Regions from separate parts of the Micromonospora sp. NPDC051006 genome, predicted to be linked through region 2. Evidence: riboswitches for the same ligand, from Rfam matches in the RefSeq annotation. Region 2 holds a riboswitch; the other holds the start of a gene.
What was found. A riboswitch is a leader RNA that binds a small molecule or an ion and turns the genes downstream of it on or off. The one in region 2 is predicted to bind ZMP and ZTP.

Region 1: it holds a riboswitch for ZMP and ZTP, as region 2 does, so the genes downstream of both, ACIBBA_RS21240 (glycine hydroxymethyltransferase) here and ACIBBA_RS16330 (bifunctional 5,10-methylenetetrahydrofolate dehydrogenase/5,10-methenyltetrahydrofolate cyclohydrolase) in region 2, are expected to answer to the same signal.

What each region holds. Positions count from the first base shown of each region.
Region 1 is NZ_JBITFP010000014.1:77,494-81,696, reverse strand. It holds gene ACIBBA_RS21245 (ribulokinase) at 1-471, shown strand, start outside; gene ACIBBA_RS21240 (glycine hydroxymethyltransferase) at 611-2,050, opposite strand; ZMP/ZTP riboswitch at 2,069-2,158, opposite strand; gene ACIBBA_RS21235 (SDR family NAD(P)-dependent oxidoreductase) at 2,311-3,117, shown strand; gene ACIBBA_RS21230 (hemerythrin domain-containing protein) at 3,179-3,679, opposite strand; gene ACIBBA_RS21225 (S8 family peptidase) at 3,811-4,203, opposite strand, start outside.
Region 2 is NZ_JBITFP010000009.1:11,162-15,364, reverse strand. It holds gene ACIBBA_RS16340 (DUF2332 domain-containing protein) at 1-911, opposite strand, end outside; gene ACIBBA_RS16335 (FAD-dependent monooxygenase) at 1,114-2,229, shown strand; ZMP/ZTP riboswitch at 2,268-2,349, shown strand; gene ACIBBA_RS16330 (bifunctional 5,10-methylenetetrahydrofolate dehydrogenase/5,10-methenyltetrahydrofolate cyclohydrolase) at 2,369-3,259, shown strand; gene ACIBBA_RS16325 (vitamin B12-dependent ribonucleotide reductase) at 3,393-4,203, opposite strand, start outside.

The DNA.
Region 1 (4,203 bases), on a different contig from region 2:
AGCGGGATGCTGCTCGGGCTGACCCTGGCCACCCGCCCGGAGGAGATCTGGCGGGCGCTGCTGGAGGCCACCGCCTTCGGCGCGCGGACCGTGGTCGAGGCGTTCACCGCGGCCGGGGTCGAGGTCGACGAGCTGACCGCCGCCGGTGGCCTCACCGGTAACCGGCTGCTGCTGCGGATCTACGCGGACGTGCTGAACCGCCCGCTGCACGTGCTCGACTCGGCGCACCCGGCGGCGCTCGGCGCGGCGATCCACGCGGCGGCGGCCGCCGGGGCATACCCGGACGTGCCGGCGGCCTCGGCCGCGATGGGCGCCCACCGGCGCGAGACCTGGCACCCCGACCCGGCTCGGGCCGCCGCCTACGACGAGCTGTACGCCGAGTACCGCCGGCTGCACGATCACTTCGGCCGCGGCGGCAGCGACGTCCTGCACCGCCTGCGCGCCCTCCGCAACCGCGCCCTAACCCCCTAACCAGCCCCCGTCCCCCCGTCCCCCCGGGCCCCCCGTGCCCCCCGGCGATCATGCAGTTGTGGTGGGGGACGCACTCCGCGAAGCGGGACCATCCGGGCACCACAACTGCATGATCAACAAGCCGGGGGCGGGGCGGGGGTCAGGTGAGGTCGACGGTGGGGTAGAGGGGGAAGCCGGTCAGCAGCTCGCTGGCCTGGCGGCTGACCTTGTCGGCGATGGCCGGGTCGAGCACGTACTTGGCCTTCGAGGCGGTGCCGTCGGCGTTGGCGCCCGGCTTCGTCTGGCTGAGCACGGTGTGGATCAGCTCGGCGGTCTGGTCCATCTCGGCGGCGCCGAGCCCCCGGGTGGTCAGCGCGGGGGTGCCGATCCGGATGCCGGAGGTGTACCAGGCGCCGTTCGGGTCGTGCGGCACCGAGTTGCGGTTGGTGACGATGCCCGCGTCGAGCAGCGCCTGCTCCGCCTGCCGGCCGGTCAACTCGTACGAGGTGACGTCGATGATCGCCAGGTGGTTGTCGGTGCCGCCGGTGACCAGGTTGGCGCCGCGGCTCAGCAGCCCCTCGGCGAGCGCCTGGGCGTTCGCCACGATCCGCTGGGCGTAGTCGGCGAAGTCCGGGCGGCGGGCCTCGGCGAGCGCGACGGCCTTCGCGGCCATCACGTGCGGCAGCGGGCCGCCGAGCACCATCGGGCAGCCCCGGTCGACCTGGTCGGCCAGCTCCGGCTGGCAGAGCACCATGCCGCCGCGCGGGCCGCGCAGCGACTTGTGGGTGGTGGTGGTGACGATGTGGGCGTGCGGCACCGGGTCGAAGTCGCCGGTGAAGACCTTGCCGGCGACCAGCCCGGCGAAGTGCGCCATGTCTACCATGAAGGTGGCGCCCACCGAGTCGGCGATCTCCCGCAGGATCCGGAAGTTGACCTTCCGCGGGTAGGCCGAGTAGCCACCGACCAGGATCAGCGGCTTGAACTCCCGGGCGATCTCCGCGACCTTGTCGTAGTCGATCAACCCGGTCGCCGGATCGGTGCCGTAGCTGCGCTGGTCGAACATCTTGCCGGAGATGTTCGGGCGGAAACCGTGGGTGAGGTGCCCGCCGGCGTCGAGCGACATGCCGAGCATCCGCTGGTTGCCCAGCTCCCGGCGCAGCGCGAACCAGTCCGCCTCGGTGAGGTCGTTGACCTGGCGGACCTGGGCCTTCTTCAGCGCCGGCGACTCCACCCGGTCGGCCAGCACGGCCCAGAACGCGACCAGGTTGGCGTCGATGCCGGAGTGCGGCTGCACGTACGCGTGCGCGGCGCCGAACAGCTCCCGGGCGTGCTCGGCGGCGAGCGCCTCGACCGTGTCGACGTTCTGGCAGCCGGCGTAGAAGCGGCGGCCCACGGTGCCCTCGGCGTACTTGTCGCTGAACCAGTTGCCCATGGCCAGCAGGGTGGCGGGGGAGGCGTAGTTCTCGCTGGCGATCAGCTTCAGCGACTCGCGCTGGTCACCCAGCTCGGCGGTGATCGCGTCGGCCACCCGGGGCTCGACGGCACGGATCACCTCGAGCGCGCTGCGGAAGGCGGTGGATTCGGCGTTCGGCGACGGCATGCGACCTCCAACTGGCGTACGGAAGGCCCAGGCGCTCGGCATGCGTCCTCATGACGGGGCCGCTCCCCGATGGTTCCCCATCCCCACGCGCCAGTCACGGCCCGCGCCGATCCTACCGGGTCGGCCGGGGCCGGCCAGGCCGACCTCGGCCGCGAGTCGGTCGCGGCCCGGGTGGTTGGGCGCACCGTGGCGGGGCACCCCTATCCGGACGGCCGTGATCGGTGCGGACACGGCCGGTACCCGCGGGAAGGAGCACGACCATGACCACACCGAGCAGCGACCGGCCGCTCGCCGTGGTGACCGGGGCGTCCAGTGGCATCGGGTACGAACTGGCCGTCCAGTTCGCCGAGCACGGTTTCGACCTGGTCATCGCCGCCGAGGACGACGGCATCGAGGCGGCCGCGGCGCGGCTGCGGCGCGACGGCGGCCCTCGGGTCCAGCCGGTCCGCGTCGACCTCGCCCGGCACGAGGGGGTGGAGGAGTTGGCCGCGGCGGTGGCGGCGACCGGCCGCCCGGTGGCCGCGCTGGCGCTCAACGCCGGCCGGGGCGCCGGGGGCGCCTTCGTCGGCGGCACCGACCTGGCCGACGAGTTGAACATCGTCGACCTGAACGTGCGCTCGACGGTGCACCTCGCCAAGCGGATCCTGCCCGGCATGGTGCAGCGGCGGGCCGGGCGGGTGCTGCTCACCTCCTCGATCGCCTCGACGATGCCGGGGCCGTTCCAGGCGGTCTACAACGCGTCGAAGTCGTTCGTGCAGTCCTTTGCCGAGGCCTTGCGCAACGAGCTGAAGGAGACCGGGGTCACGGTGACCTCCCTGATGCCCGGCCCGACCGACACCGAGTTCTTCGACCGGGCCCAGATGCAGGACACCCGGATCGGCTCCGGCCGCAAGGACGATCCGCGGACGGTGGCCGAGCAGGGCTTCACGGCGTTGATGAAGGGCGATCAGACGGTGACCGCCGGCTCGCTGATGAACAAGGTGCAGACCGCGGTCGGCAAGATCGTTCCGGACAAGCTCAAGTCCGAGCAGCACCGGAAGATGGCCGAGCCCGGCTCCGCCGACTGAACCTTCGGCACACGAGAGACGGGCCCGGCGATGCCGGGCCCGTCCACGTCTTCGGGGCTGATCAGGCGGTGACCGCGTCCACCGACTTCTTGATTGCCTTCGGGTCGGTGGGCTTGCGCGGCGCGTCGGCCCGCAGCGCGATCATCCGCTCGCCGATCTCCTGGAGCTGCTTGCGGCCGAGCGCCTCACGCACCTTGGGGAACCACTCCTGCTCCTCCTCCTCGACGTGGTGCAGGACGTTCTCGATCAGCACCGTGGTCTTGGCGTTGAAGTGCTCGTCCTCCGCCGTCATGGCGTGCAGCTCGGCGCAGAGCACGTCCGCCACGTGGTGCTCCTCGTACGACTCGAGGATGTCGTCCTCCAGGTCGGGCAGGAGCTTGCGGACCTCCGGGTACATCACCTCGTTCTCCAGGTAGGTGTGCACCGTGAGCGCCTCCACGATCTGCCCCACCAGCTTGCCCCGCTGGCTTGCCGGGCCCTCCTCGGCATCCTGGAAGGCCTTGAACAGGCGGCGCATCTCCTTGTGGTCCTCTTTCAGCAGGACGATGGCATCAGTGGACACCGGCGGACCTCCTCGAATGTGTCAGGTGATCGTCCGGTACCCCGGGACTGAACTGCGGAAACAACCGTCCCTCGAACGGGGTGGGGCCCGGCGCCTGCGCGCCGGGCCCCACCGTCATCCGTGCGATGTGGTCACTTCACCACGTTGTACGCGCTGACCATGCCCGCGCCGTAGAACGAGTTGCGCTTGCCCCCCGTGCAGGTGGCCGGGAAGCCGGGCCGCGGCTCCCAGACGCCCTGCTCGCACGGCAGCGCCTCCGCCGTCCGCTCGAGGAAGGAGGCCAGCTGCCCCGGCGTCATGCCCGGGTGGGCCGACAGGGCCAGGGCCGCGACGCCGGTGGCGTGCGGGCTGGCCATCGAGGTGCCCTGCTTCCAACCCCAGCCGTTGGTCCGCGTCGCCGTGTTGAAGGTGGTCGACAGGATCTGGTCGGTCGTGGTCGGGCTGACGCCCCCGGTACGGAAGCGGCTGTCACCACCGGGAGCGGTGACGTCCACGACACCGAGGCCGTAGGAGGAGTAGTAGCT
Region 2 (4,203 bases):
CCGTGCCCCCGGGTCCAGGCGAGCGGCGTCCCGTCCAGCGCGAGCACGTTGTGCGTCGCCTCGCCGGGCGACGCCGGCAGCGAGGCGTGGGGCAACACCTCCGGCGCCTCGTTCGCGAGCCAGTGGCCGGGCAGTGCGCGTACCAGCTCGACGAACGCCTCGCGCCGCGGCCGGTGCACCTGGTAGAGCACCGAGGTGTGGAACACCACCAGCGTCGCGTCGGCCGGCGCCTGAGCGGCCAGCGCCGGCAGGTCGTCCACCAGGTCACCACGGACCAGCCGTGGTGGATCGGCCGCGGCGACGGCGGCCGCGGCGCGTAGCCGGGCCCGGCGGTGGGTCTGCTCCGGCCAGATCAGGGCGTCCAGCCAGGCGATGTCGGCCGGGTCGGTCACGTCGAGCGGGTTCAGGTCCAGACCGGCCCGCCACACCACCTCGGGCCGCGCGGCCGGCACCGGCACCCCGACCGCGGCGCAGTCGAGCACCGGCTCGCCCGCGCCGACCTGGCGCTCGCCGTAGCGGTAGGCGTACCGGTCGGGGTAGAGGCAGAGCCCGGCGGACGCGCCGACCTCCAACAGCGCGAGCGGCTGCGGCAAGGCGGCGAGCACGGGCAGCAGCACGGCGCACCGCCCGGCCTCGTTCGTCTGGGTCGCCCGCACCCGCATCTGCGCCGCGATCGCCGGCCAGTTCGCCACCACGTGGTCATGGAAGGCGGCCGGGTCGTCGAGCGGGCCGCCGAGCAGCCGTACGACGCCGAAGAGCAGGTTCGGCTGCCGCTTGGCCGGCGGCAACTCGTCGAGCAGGTCCAGCAGCTCGCGGTCGCGGGACACCGCGAGCGACAGACGCTCGTACGACGGCGATACGCCCCGCGTCTCCCGGGTGCCGAACTCGACGTACGCATCGGCGGTCGTCATCCCCCGATCCTCGCAACCCACCCCGGCCGCTGTCCCAGGTCCGTGACGCAGCTCCCACCGGGCCCTGCGCAGTTCATCCGTCATTGCCGGGCCCGTCTCCCCGATCACGTCGGCTGCCTCCGGCACCTCGTAGAGTTCACCGCCGGCCGGGACGTCGAGCAGCAGCTCAGCCGGCGGCAGGGCACCGGAGGAGGAGCTGATCGTGCGGGGCGAGGGGATCCGGGTACTGATCGTCGGCGGTGGCGTCGCCGGGCTGGCCACTGTCGCCGCCCTGGAGAAGTGGGGCGCGACGGTGGACGTCGTCGAGCGCTCCACCGGGCCCGCCGACTCCGGCACCGGCATCTACCTGACCGGCAACGCGACCCGGATGCTGGGCGAGCTGGGCCTGCGAGAGGCGGTCACGGACGTCGCCGTGGAGATCACCCGGCAGCGCAGCGCCAACCAGCGTGGTCGCCGCCTCTTCGACATCGACGTCGCCGCCCTCTGGCAGGGCGTCGGGCCCTGCGTCTCGCTGCCCCGGGCGCGGCTGCACGAGGCGCTGCTCGCGGGCGTCGGGGACGTCCCGATCCGGTGGGGCCGCCAGCCGGTCGCGCTCGTCCAGGAGGGCGACCGGGTCGCGGTCGAGTTCGACGACAGCAGCACCGAACGCTACGACCTGGTGATCGGCGCGGACGGGGTCAACTCGACCATCCGCCGGCTCGCCTTCGACGGCCGGGCGGCGGCACGCCCCCTCGGCCAGTACGCCTACCGGTGGCTCGCCCCGCGGATCGACGCCGAGCCGGTCTGGTCGGTGCAGCTGGGGCGCGGCAAGCAGTTCCTGACGATCCCGATCAGCGCCGAGCAGACGTACTGCTACTACAACGACGGTCCGGTCGCCGACCGGCCGGGCTGGCGCGACGAGCTACGCGCGAGCTTCACCGAACCGGTCGCCACCATGCTCGACGCTCTCGACGCCGACCCGAGCACCCTGCACGCCGGGCCGAACCAGGAGGTCGTACTCGGCTCCTGGTCGCGGGGCTCGGTGCTGCTGGTCGGTGACGCCGCGCACGCCACCTCGCCGAACATGGCCCAGGGCGCGGCCATGGCCCTGGAGGACGCGCTGGTGCTGGCCGAGTCGCTGGCCGCCGCCGAGAGCCTCGCCGGGGCGCTGCGCGGGTACGAGGAGCGCCGCCGTGCGCGTACCGACTGGGTGCTCAGCCAGACCCATCGTCGGGACAAGGCCACCGGGCTGCCGCCGGTGCTGCGCGACGCGGTGCTGCGCCGCCTCGGCGAGAAGATGTTCCGGTCGAACTACGGCCCGCTCTTCGCCCAGCCCTGACCCCGGCGTGCCCGTCCGCCCTGGTGATACGGCATCATCGAGCTACCGGCGACTGGCGGCACAGGGATGGTGGAACCATCGGGGAGCCTCTCGCGGGCGTCGACCGCCTGGGCGCCCGCGCCGAGGAGCACCTACCCAGATGACCAGCGCATCCACCGAGATCACCACGTTGGGTCCGGCCCGGCTGCTGCCCGGCGCTCCCGTCGCCGAGGCCGTCCTGGCCGAGACCTCCGCCGCTGCCGCCCGCCTGGCCGGCCGCGGAATCATCCCGAGTCTGGCCACCATCCTCGTCGGTGACGACGACGCCAGCGCGCGCTACATCGGCATCAAGCAGCGCCAGGCCGCCGCCCTCGGGTTCGCCTCCCCGCACGAGCACCTGCCCGCCACCGCCACCCAGGCCGACCTGCACCGGGCCATCGCCCGCTTCAACGCGGACCCGGCCGTGCACGGGCTGCTCGTGCAGTACCCCGTGCCGGCGCACCTGGACTACGACGCGGCGTTGCAGACCATCGACCCGGACAAGGACGTCGACGGCATGCACCCGCTCAACATGGGCCGGCTCGCCGTCGGCGTGCCCGGCCCGCTGCCGTGCACCCCCGCCGGCATCGAAGCGCTGCTGGCGTACCACGACATCCCCGTCGCCGGCCGTGAGGTCGTCATCCTCGGCCGCGGCGCCACCCTCGGGCGGCCGCTGGCGATGCTGCTGTCGCAGAAGCGCCCGACCGCGAACGCGGCGGTCACCGTCGTACACACCGGCGTCCCCGACTGGCCGCGCTACACCCGCCGCGCCGACATCCTCGTCGCCGCCGCCGGCGTACCCGGCATCGTCCGACCCGAGCACGTCAAGCCCGGTTCCGTCGTCATCGGCGCGGGCGTCCGCTACGACGGGCGACGCCTCCTGCCCGACGTGGACGAGGCCTGCGCCGAGGTCGCCGGCGCCATCACCCCCCGGGTCGGCGGGGTCGGGCCGACCACCGTCGCGATGCTGTTCCGCAACGCCGTACGCGCCGCCGAGCGCGCCAACCAGTAAGCCGGGCGGTCGCTGTCGTTCGACCGCGTCGCAGCACGCTCCGGCTGGGACGCTGGTTGGCGGCCAGTGGCCGGAAACGCCGCGAGCGCGGCAGGTGGTCCCTGCCGCGCTCGCGGGTGATGCGGTGCGTACGTCAGCTGCAGCCGCTGGTGGAGCCGCAGCCCTCACAGACGTAGCAGCTGCCGGCCGGGCGCATCTTCGTACCGCAGGTGAAGCAGAGCGGCGCGTCGGCGGCCTTGCCGATCACGGCCTCCAGCAGTTCGGTGCTGGAACCGACCGACGGCGCCGGCTTGGCGGCGACGATGTCGACGGTCTCCTTGGCCGGCTGGGCGACCGGGCCGGTCTTCGGCTCCTCCGGCTTGGTCTCGACCGGAGCGGACGAGGCCATCGCGGTGAGCTCGGCACCGGTCACCGCGGCGCTCTCCGCCTCGGCCTCGGCCCGCAGCTGGGCGGCCCGCTCGCTGGCGGTGAAGATGCCCAGCTCCGCACGGCGCTCGTAGGGCAGGAAGTCCAGCGCCAGCCGACGGAAGATGTAGTCCATCACCGAGGCGGCCATCCGCACGTCCGGGTCATCGGTCATACCGGCCGGCTCGAAGCGCATGTTGGTGAACTTGCTGACGTACGTCTCCAGCGGAACGCCGTACTGGAGGCCGATCGAGATGGCCACCGAGAAGGCGTCCATCACCCCGGCGAGGGTGGAGCCCTGCTTGGACATCTTGAGGAAGACCTCGCCGAGGCCGTCGTCCGGGTAGGACGACGCGGTGAGGTAGCCCTCGGCGCCGCCGACGGAGAAGGAGACCGTCTCCGACGGGCGCTTCTTCGGCAGCCGCTTGCGCACCGGCCGGTACTCGACGACCTTCTCCACCGCGGCCGGGGCGGCCGGGGCGGCGGCCGGCTCGGTGGCCTTGTTGGACTTGGCCACCGAGAGCGGCTGGCCGACCTTG